2 regions of the Armatimonas rosea genome follow, and region 1 is predicted to be linked to the other one. Evidence: riboswitches for the same ligand, from Rfam matches in the RefSeq annotation. Region 1 holds a riboswitch; the other holds the start of a gene.
What was found. A riboswitch is a leader RNA that binds a small molecule or an ion and turns the genes downstream of it on or off. The one in region 1 is predicted to bind nickel and cobalt.

Region 1 (5,299 bases):
TCAACTCCTTGGATGAGACTGTCTTGGTAGACCCGTCGCTGTGGGAGTGGAGTAGCAGCAACTCTGTCGATTTTAACCTGGTTCCGTCGGCGGCAAGCGCGACGATCACCGCGGTGAATCCGGGGCGCGTGACGGTCTCCGTGCGGGAAAAAGAGTCCGGGAAGACGGTTGCCGTGGCGCTCCAGAACGGTCTCACCTTGGCCAACACCCGTATTGTTTTTGTCAGCCAAAGATATGGAGCGGCCGGGATCTATATCATGAACGCGGATGGCACGAACCAGACACGGCTTACGAACAACACGGTTCAGGAGCGATCTCCGATTTTCTCGCCGGATGGGAAGAGTATTGTCTATACCCGATATGACAATCCCACGGAGGGAGATCTCTACCTGATGAATGTTGATGGAACGGGAGCCAAAAACTTAACGAGTGGTCCAGGAACAGACGCCGCGACGTGTTTCACCCCAGATGGAAGTAAAATCCTCTTCACCAACAGCCAGACAGGAGCAAGCACTATCTATAGTGTGAATATTGATGGAAGTGAGAAGCGACGCCTGACGGCATCGTCGGAGTTGGAATCGTCACCCGTTATCTCGCCAGACGGGGCTCAGATTGCATTTGTCAGGAGCTCTGAGCTCTGGATCATGAATGTAGATGGCACGGGGCAGAAGAAACTGTCGAATGATCCATCGGGAAACGTCTCTGGGATTTCGTTTTCTCCAAATGGAAAGAGAATTATGTATAACTTTTATAAAAATTTAAATACCTCTATTTGTATTATGAATTCGGATGGGACCGGGGTGACGCAGATATCTGCAAGCGGGCGCTACTCTCCACGCTTTTCTCCTGATGGAACAAAAATTGTCTTCCAGGCAAATGAGGGGTTTGGTGGGTTCAGCAACAACGACGAGATTGAGGTGATGAATGTTGATGGGAGCCAGGTGGTCCGCCTCACGACGGTGGATGGACACGACACAGCCCCCTCATGGTCTGGGTTTGTTTTCTGATCGGGTTGACTCCGCCGTTTAGGGGATGGCGTGGGGGTGGGCTCTCGGATAGAATCTTCACAGATCAGGCGGCTTGTGGGTAGCTCCGATAAGTGCAGCCGGGCCTCTCTCTAAAACGAATGAGAGGCAGCAGGACACCAAGCCCTGTGGGACTGACGATTACATCGTTACGTCTCACAGGGCTTTTGCGTTGTGCCCAGACGGTAAACGTCGGGCAAGCCAGCACGGAAATCGTGCGGCTATAGGGCGCTTCGCGCCGCCTCGCTTCGCTCGGAACAAGCCTGTACCGACGAGGGACGAGGAGGCGGCCAAAGGCCCGGGTACCCTCTGGGTGAGCGGGACGTTTACCGTCCACGCGAAGGCCGGCTTGTGAGCAGAGAGAATATGCACGAGAAAACAACACGACTACAGCTCGGGATCGCGCTACTGGCGCTCACGGGGATCGCGCTCCACCTGGGGCTACGCTTCGGATTTCACGCCGCTTCGCTTCCTACCAACCTGCCACTCTTTGCGGTGCTGGCGCTCGGGGGCACTCCCTTGGTCTGGGAGCTCTTGCAGAAGCTCGCCCGGCGTGAGTTCGGCTCGGACTTGCTGGCGGGAATCTCCATCGTGACCTCGGTGCTGCTGGGGGAGTATCTCGCCGGAGCGCTGGTTGTGCTGATGCTCTCGGGCGGCGAGGCGCTGGAGGCCTATGCGACAAAGAGCGCGTCGTCGGTTTTGCAAGCCCTCGCCAAGCGCATGCCGACCCTGGCGCAGCGCAAGGTGGGCGAGCAACTCACCGAGGTGCCCTTGGCGGAGGTTGGGGTGGGAGACACGCTCGTGGTCTTTCCCCATGCCCTCTGCCCGGTCGATGGTACGGTGCTCGACGGTCACGGGGCTATGGACGAGTCCTACCTCACGGGGGAGCCGTACCAGGTCTCCAAGGCACCCGGGACCACCGTGCTCTCGGGGGCGATCAATGGCGAGAGCGCGCTCACCATCCGCTGCGACAAGCCTGCCCAGGACTCGCGCTACGCCCGGATCATGCAGGTGATGCGCGACTCCGAGCAGAACCGCCCCCAGCTCCGCCGGATCGCCGACAAGCTCGGGGCCTGGTACACGCCGCTTGCCGTCGGGATCGCACTGGTCGCCGGGCTCGTCACCCACGACCCCCTGCGCTTTCTTGCCGTGATGGTGATCGCCACGCCCTGCCCGCTGCTGATCGCCATCCCCATCGCTATCATCGGCTCTATCTCGCTGGCGGCGCGCAAGGGCATTATCATCAAAGACCCGTCGGTGCTGGAGAACCTGAGCACGTGTAAGGTCGCCCTCTTCGACAAGACCGGGACCCTCACCTACGGCAAGCCCAGGCTCACCGAGCTCCTCACCGTGCCAGGCTTCGATAAAGACGAGCTCCTGACCCTGGTCGCCAGCCTGGAGCGCTACTCCAAGCACCCGCTCTCCAGTGCGATTCTCGAGGCCGCCGAGGAGAAGACGCTCACCCTGCGAGACGCCAGCGAGGTGAGGGAGCTCCCTGGCGACGGGCTCCGTGCGGAGATCTCGGGGCGCAGTGTGCATGTCACCAGCCGCAAGAAGCTCACGACGCACTACCCCGATCAGGCCGCTGCCCTCCCGGAGGCGGTCGCGGGAATGGAGTGTGTCGTCCTTGTTGATAATCGCTACGCCGGGGCGCTGCGCTTCCGCGATGAGCCCCGGCCCGAGGGGGCGCACTTTATCCAGCACCTCGCGCCCCGCCACGGGATCAAGCGCGTCCTGCTGGTCTCCGGCGACCGTGCCAGCGAGGTGTCCTATCTTGCAGAAAAGGTCGGAATCACCGAGGTCTTCGCCAGCCAGAGCCCCGAGCAGAAGCTTGAGCTCGTCCGCGCCGAGACCAAGAAAGCCCCCACGGTGTTTATGGGCGATGGGATCAACGACGCGCCGGCACTCACCGCCGCGACAGTCGGGATCGCCTTTGGCAACAACTCTGAGATCACCGGAGAGGCCGCCGATGCCGTGATCCTCGATAGCTCGCTGGAGAAAGTGGATGTGCTGATGCATATCGGCCAGCGCATGCGCCGCATCGCCCTCCAGAGCGCGGTCGGCGGCATGGTTCTCAGTATTGTCGGCATGCTCCTCGGGGCCGCCGGGCTTCTCTCGCCCGTCACCGGCGCGGTCGCTCAGGAGATCATCGATGTCCTCGCCGTCCTCAACGCCCTCCGCGCCGCGCTCCCCCCCAAGGTGCTCTCGGATTATTAGCCCAATGAAATTGGGCGTGTGCAATGGCACGCAGTGCCATTGCACACGCCGATTTCCAATCGGCGGTAAAATGCGTCATGAGCACCCGCAACGACCTGCCTGCGCCCTACGGCCCCACACCCAGCCCCCGCCAGCTCAAGTGGCACACGCTGGAGACCTACGCGTTTTTGCACTTTACGACTAATACCTTCACCGACAAAGAGTGGGGCTACGGCGACGAGAGCCCCAGCATCTTTAACCCGACCCAGTTCAGTGCCAAGCAGATTGTCAGCACGCTGAAGTCGGCGGGGCTGAAGGCCGCGATCCTGACCTGTAAGCACCACGATGGCTTCTGCCTCTGGCCAACCAAGACCACCAAGCACAATATCAGCGCGAGCCCCTACAAGAACGGCAAGGGCGATATTGTCGGGGAGCTGGCGCGAGAGTGCCAGAAGCAGGGGCTGAAGTTCGGGGTCTACCTCTCGCCGTGGGACCGCAACAACGCGCTCTACGGCAGCCCGGAGTATGTCACGCGCATCTACCGCGAGCAGCTCCGCGAGCTTCTTACGTGGTATGGGCCGATCTTTGAGACCTGGCACGACGGCGCGAACGGCGGCGATGGCTACTACGGTGGCAAGCGCGAGTCCCGGCAGATCGACCGGACGACCTACTACGACTGGCCGACCACGTGGCAGCTGATCCGGGAGCTCCAGCCCGATACCTGTGTCTGGAGCGATATCGGCTGGGACGCCCGCTGGGTGGGGACGGAGCGTGGCTTTGCGGGCGACCCCTGCTGGCACACGATCACGATCGGCCCCAAAGACGGTGTCGGGCAGATGGACGAGAAAAAGCTGCTCTCGGGGATGCGCGACGGTAAGTCCTGGATTCCTGCCGAGGTGGACTTCTCGATCCGGCCCGGCTGGTTCTGGCACGAGGCGCAGAATAAGTCCGTGAAGAGCCCGACGCAGCTGATGACCCACTACCTAGAGTCGGTGGGGCGGGGGGCGTCGATGCTGCTCAACATCCCCCCGGACCGTCGCGGCCTGGTCCACGAGATCGACGCTAGTAGCCTGAAGCTCTTTGGGGAGCACCTCAAGAAGACCTTCGCCAAGAACCTCGCTGTGGGCGCACGGCTCACGGCCTCCAACACGCGCCCCGGCTCCGACCCCAAGCACTTGCTAGATGGAAGTTGGGAGACAGCTTGGTACGTGGACGACAACGTCCTCACGCCCGAGCTGATGCTGGAGCTCGGCCGCCCAAAGACGTTTAACATTATCAGGCTCCGGGAAGCCATCGCGCTGGGCCAGCGCATCGACGAAGCGGCAGTCGATTGCTGGCAAAACGGCGCTTGGGTGGAGGTGGCCAAGGCGCAGTCCATCGGCTCCTGTCGGCTCTGGCGCATCCCCACCACCACGACGGATCGCGTGCGGATTCGCGTCATCAAGGCCGCCGCCTGTCCCGCCCTCTCGGACTTTGGGCTGTTCCTAGAGCCACCGATGCCCGCGTGGAGTGCCACGGAGCCCGCCAAGAGCACCTCACGTCTCCCCGCGACTGTCGCCGCGTGCTCCTTTGAGGCCGAGGGCGGCGGCGCGGCGGCCAATCTCCTCGATGGCAACCCTGCGACCCTCTGGCACACGCACAGCGTGGCTCGTGGTGAGAGCGGCCTGCCGCAGTGGGTCGTGCTGGATTTGGGCGCGAGTAAGAAGCTCACGGGCTTTACCTACCTGCCCCGCCAAGACGGCACGGTGCACGGGATGGTGGACAAGTACGCGCTCCATGTCTCCCCCGACGGCAAGAGCTGGGGCGAGCCCGTGGTGCAGGGGGAGTTTGGCAACCTGCGCGCCAATCCCGTGGAGCAGACCGTGCGCTTCCCCATGCCGGTCACCGGCCGCTTTGTCAAGTTTGTCGCGCTCCATGCCCTGGAGAAAAACCACGCCGCGGTCGCGGAGCTGCGGGTGTTTTAAGGCACTGCCCAGCGGAGCCTGGCGAGGGCGATCAGTAGGTCGTAGCGGGCGTTGATGTGGTTGACCTCGGCCTGCACCAGGGTTGCCTGGGCATCGCTGACCGAGAGCTGCGTA
Region 2 (5,299 bases), on a different contig from region 1:
CATTCCAGCAGCTTCTTGAGATTCTGGGTGTGGTGATCGTGCTCGTCTTTTTGGTGATGCTATTCTACTTCCGCTCTTTTGAAGAGCCGGTTGCGCTCTTTGTTGCTGCTATCGCCTCTCTCTCGGGAGTGGTCCTGGCCCTGAGCATCACCCATACCCCGCTCAATATCGGCTCGATCACCGGAGCGATCATGATCATTGGAATCGTCACGGAGAACGGCATCTTTCTCTTTGACTACACGCGCCAGCTCGCCCAGCGCGAGAAGATGCCCCTCGACGAGCTCTTGGTCTACGCGGGGAAAGTCCGCCTGCGCCCCAAGCTCATGACAATCCTCACGGCCATTCTGACGCTCTTCCCGCTTGCTCTGGGAATTGGTGCGGGGGCCGAGCTTCAGCGTCCTTTAGCCATTGCCGTGATTGGTGGACTCTCGATGTCCACGCTCTTCACGCTCGTTCTGGCACCAGCACTCTACTCTGCGCTCTGGGGGAAACGGTATCAGGGATAGGAGCGCTACGCGGTCAAGAGCTTCCCTGAAAGACGAAAGTAATACGGTATCAACTATGAAACGATCCATTTTACCCCTCGCAGTAGCACTCTTCTCCCTAACGGCGGGGCTTGCGGCTTTCACAGCGACCAGCGCCTCGGCACGGCAGCAAACAACGTCTACTGCCGATGTCCCCTATAAGGATATTCCTCTGACTGCGTTGACTTTGGCATGAATCTTGCACGGCAAGAATACCATGATCACAATGACTCTTACTTGCCCTCATTGCAACAGCAGCGATGCCCTCGTCAAGCATGGAACCAATCGCGGAGGAACAGAAAGATGCCGGTGCCTCGACTGCAAAAAGACCTTCACCCCTAACCCAAATCCCAGAAGAGTCGATCCACAGAAAGTCAAACTCATCGAGGCAGCTCTGGAAGAAAGGGTGCCTATCAACGTCATCTTGCGCATCTTTGGCGTTAGTTGGACGACCGTCAATAACATCGCTAAAAAAAATCTACCGACCTCCCTGAACTGATTCCCCTTGCCAAGGACTCGGTAGAGATCGATGAGCTGTGTATCAGCAAACGCAAGAATCTCTGGCTCTGGACTGCTGTTTCTCGCTATAGCAGCCAGATTCTGGGCTATGTAATCGGGGATCGCAAGTGGCACTGGCTGGGTCAACTCTACGAGCAGCTGCCGGATTCGTACCGTAAACGTCTCGTCTACACAGATGGATACGGAGCCTATCAGGCTTTCTTTTCGGATTGGCAACACCGCATCGGTTACAAATTTGAGGGTCGAACCAGCGTGGTTGAGGGAGTCAATAATTCTCTGCGTCACCGTTGTAGCTTTCTGGTTCGCCGCTCCTCGGGTCCTCGTGATACAGCTGGTATGCGCAAGCGTGTTGCCTTCGCGGTGATCGCTCACAATCAAGCCTGTCATAAACGCTGGCCTGCTAGGGTGAAGAAATCAACGCAGTCAGAGGGATAACCGGAGCTACTTCCCGATCTACGTTGTGGATCCCGCCAATTCACCAATACTCTTCAACTACGGCACGGGTGGCGTGATGACTGCTCAGCACGACCTCACCATGAGCTTTTCCTCGAATCCAACGGCGGTCGCAACTTATGTCAATACACGCCTCTATAAGAAAGACACTCTCTATATCAACCTTTCGACGGGAGACAGCTATACACTTGCCACCAACGGCGGAGCATCTAATGGCTTCCAGTTCGTGGGTTTCGTTTCTGATAGCGGCCCGATAAACAGTGTGAGCATGGCCACCAATATCAAAAACTACTTGGTTGTTGACAACGTGCTCTACGGTACCCGCAAGTAACGCAACACGGAGGAGGGGCTTCCCCTCCTCCACAGCACCGCGCTAATCATCGTCGTGCTCGCCCTTTTTACGATTTTCCTCGCCCGAGTCAAGGGCACTGCTACTGGCTGCTACCCCTCCGCTAGAGCCTGGATCTCGAACTTCCGTATGCCGAATCTGTCCTCCTAGCTTTGCCGTGTAGACAAAAAGCCCACCGGTTAGCAAGGCTAGCCCCCACACGCCCAAGAGAACCAGGGATGCGGCACGAATGCCCCGCTGGAGAAACACAAGGCAAAGAAGTGAGGCCGTCCCAAGAATCTCGACGAGGATCAAGGCAAATTTTGCCGCCGCCTCATGCGCTTCGATTAGTCCCTCTGAGACGCCCGGGAGCCCCTCTATCTTTCCTTCGGCAGGCTCGCCCGTAAGGAAGACGGGGATTGCCACGAGAGCACAGAGCACAAAGACGACGAGACTGGCCTTTTTAAGGTCGTTGCTCTTAAATATAAAGCCTGCGCTCAGAAGCAGGAGCCCGAACCATGTCCCAAGTACGGGCAAGTGGTTGAGAACCAGGTGAAGGTATGCGGGATTCATTGTTGGTCATTACCTCTCTTCGTCATCGTCACGGCGGCGCTTGCCGGACTCGTGTTTTCTGCCATGCTCGTCGTCCTCATCGTCACCCTCCCGGTGCTGCTTCTTTGGCACCGGACCGAGTTTTGCGGTGTCTATCTGCACACTGGCACCCTTGAGCTGTATCGGGTAGGTTGCTAGGGGAGCGCGCGCAGCCCCCTTAGGATCTTTGCCTGTCACGGCAAAGGTTGCTCCATGGAGCGGGCAGATGAACCGTTTTTGCTTAGCTTCCCAGCGCACCTCACCGCCTTCATGGGTGCAACGCGCGGAGAGGCCTTATCCTGCCGCGTAACAAAGATCACTTGGCCGTTCTTGAGAGTGAGTCGGCGCGGCGTTCCCACCGTAAACTGCCCCGTAGTGCCAACCTGCTCCCAGGTGGCCGCTTCTGCCTCCCCAGAACCAAGCCCTGCCATTACGAGCACAAGGCTCCCCTGAATCGCGATCTGTAGGGCATGACGGCGCGTTATGTCACAGCCCTTCGTCTCTACTTCATCGTTCATTTTCAACTCCTTAAACCAACTGAAAAAGCCCTGTGGAAGCCAACATTTACATGCTAGTCCCACAGGGCTTGAAGTCCTGTTGCCTCGGTATCGAGGCCCAGCTGCACTCCCTTAACCGGAGGGAGCCGCTTGATCTGAGGTTCCACCGTTCATCTGAAACGGCGGTTGTTATTTAATTTTGTCGAACTTAGTGCCTTTGCAGGTCACACAGGCTTTGGGAGCGTTGCCCTGCTGCGTTGCCCCACAGGTTTGGCAGACAGAGAAGGACTTGAGCCCAATATCCTTCTTCCCTGAGTTGAGGTTTGTCATTGCCGCAGAGTAGAGGGCTGCGTGCTGGCGCTCGGCAGCCAATGCAAAGCGGAAGGTACGCTGTGCCCCGACTTGCTTCTCCGACGTAGCCACGGTCAACATCGCAGGATACATCTGATCCTTCTCCTCTGTCTCCCCCCGCCAGGCATCTTTCAGGTTCGCCTGGGTCGAGCCAACCTTCCCAGAGAATGCGCCAGATTTAGGATTGGCCTCACCGAGAGTCGCCAAAACGCTGGCATGGTTGCTGGCATGGATCGCTTCCGCTTGAGAAGCAGCCTCAAACAGGCTCGCGACGCCCTTTTTTCCCTCTGCCCGTGCTTTTTGGGCGTACGCTTGATACTTAGAGCAGGCAGTCGTCTCGCCCACATAGGCTTTCTCAAGGTTGCCCTTTGTCTGAGCCAGCGGCTGTGCCTGTGAAAGCGCACCACTCTGGGTCGCCGCGAGCACTCCTATACACAAAGCGAGAGCGGCTGGAATCTGTCGGTTACGGTTTATTGTTTTCATGGCTCAAGCATAACGCCGCCTCTATGAGAAGACGATGAGAGCATAATTTGGGGCATTTCGGTTTGAGATTAGCCTCTCATCGTCCTCTCATAGAGGTCAGGATAGGTTAAGTCTAAACTCCTGGAGAGCTTCTGTCTTATGCCTACTACCCCCCATGTTGAAAAACACTTCACCTCCACCGAGGCCGTCCGTGATGTCGTTATCGGAATGTCCGATGGCCTGACGGTTCCCTTTGCCCTTGCCGCAGGCCTGACGGGAGCCATTGCTGCATCGTCCGTGATTGTTACCGCAGGGCTTGCGGAGGTGGCGGCGGGCTCCATCGCGATGGGACTCGGGGGCTATCTAGCTGCCCGTGGAGATGCGGAGCACTACCACAGTGAGCTGGCACGAGAGCACCAGGAGATTCGCGACGAGCCTGAGAAGGAGATGGCTGAGGTCTCTCACGTCTTGCAGGAGTACGGCATGGCTCCCGATGAGGCTGCTATTCTTGTGGAGCGCATTCGCCACCGCCCTGAGGACTGGGTGCGGTTCATGATGCGCTTTGAGCTGGGTCTTGAGGAGCCCAATCCGCACCGTGTCTATAAGAGTGCCTTCACCATTGGCATTTCCTACTTAGTAGGTGGTATGATCCCGCTCTTGCCCTATTTCTTCGTGGCTCAAGCCCAGGTTGGGCTACTCTGGTCCGCAGGAATCACCGCGATTGCCCTACTCGTCTTTGGTGGCGTCAAAGGAAAAGCCACGGGGACAAACGCAGCTCGGAGTGCCATTCAGACCCTACTTGTTGGTGGAGTTGCTGCGACCATCGCTTTTCTAGTCGCACGCGCTTTCTCCCATGGGGGCTAAGCCTATCGAGCCGTGGGAAGAACAGACTCGACGGGGATTACCACAATGAATCCTTCGTCGGGTCTGCCCGTGCCTCCGTGCGATTGAATTGCTTCGATAACGGGCGCGAGAAGCTCCACGGGGACGATAACCTCTAGTTTAGATTGCACCACCTGCTGATAGTGCCCACCGTCCAGATGAAACGTCCGTGTCTCCGATACGGTCACTGCGGGAATGCCGGGGATCTCATGCAGGGCGTCGAGCACCTTCGGAACCAGGAAGGGCTGGAGAATGGCTTTGATCTCTCGTTTCATAAAGTCTCTTTCTTGCCTTGCTCAAACCAGGCGTAGAGCGTCGGCAGTACCACGAGGGTGAGAAGTGTGGACGTGATCAGTCCGCCGATCACAACCGTCGCCAGTGGCTTCTGAACCTCCGCCCCAGAGCCCGTGGCGAGCGCCATCGGGATGAAACCGATGCTGGCAACCGAGGCAGTCATTAGAACCGGGCGGAGCCGGGCTAGTGCTCCTTGATGGACGGCTTCGGCGACCGAGCGGCCTTCTTGGCGGAGCTGATTGATGAAGGTAATCATCACCAGGCCATTGAGCACCGCGATCCCCGCGAGGGCGATAAAGCCAATCCCCGCCGAGATCGAGAAAGGCATCTGCCGTGCAAGGAGCGCAAGAATTCCCCCCGTGATGGCAAAGGGAATCCCCGTGAAGACCAGTGCTGCT

Region 2: linked by a shared signal. The riboswitch ahead of HNQ39_RS30935 (QcrA and Rieske domain-containing protein) and the one ahead of HNQ39_RS17915 (heavy metal translocating P-type ATPase) in region 1 are both predicted to bind nickel and cobalt.

What each region holds. Positions count from the first base shown of each region.
Region 1 is NZ_JACHGW010000003.1:628,460-633,758, forward strand. Features, by position in the region: gene HNQ39_RS17910 (TolB family protein) at 1-1,007, shown strand, start outside; NiCo riboswitch at 1,058-1,164, shown strand; gene HNQ39_RS17915 (heavy metal translocating P-type ATPase) at 1,392-3,242, shown strand; gene HNQ39_RS17920 (alpha-L-fucosidase) at 3,320-5,185, shown strand; gene HNQ39_RS17925 (TolC family protein) at 5,182-5,299, opposite strand, start outside.
Region 2 is NZ_JACHGW010000013.1:13,703-19,001, forward strand. Features, by position in the region: gene HNQ39_RS29210 (efflux RND transporter permease subunit) at 1-506, shown strand, start outside; gene HNQ39_RS30925 (IS1/IS1595 family N-terminal zinc-binding domain-containing protein) at 751-1,023, shown strand; gene HNQ39_RS30930 (IS1 family transposase) at 1,065-1,478, shown strand; gene HNQ39_RS29225 (hypothetical protein) at 1,504-1,827, shown strand; gene HNQ39_RS29230 (hypothetical protein) at 1,870-2,397, opposite strand; partial or broken gene HNQ39_RS30935 (QcrA and Rieske domain-containing protein) at 2,572-2,694, opposite strand; NiCo riboswitch at 2,986-3,082, opposite strand; gene HNQ39_RS29240 (ferritin family protein) at 3,102-3,689, opposite strand; gene HNQ39_RS29245 (VIT1/CCC1 transporter family protein) at 3,885-4,589, shown strand; gene HNQ39_RS29250 (P-II family nitrogen regulator) at 4,592-4,882, opposite strand; gene HNQ39_RS29255 (CusA/CzcA family heavy metal efflux RND transporter) at 4,879-5,299, opposite strand, start outside.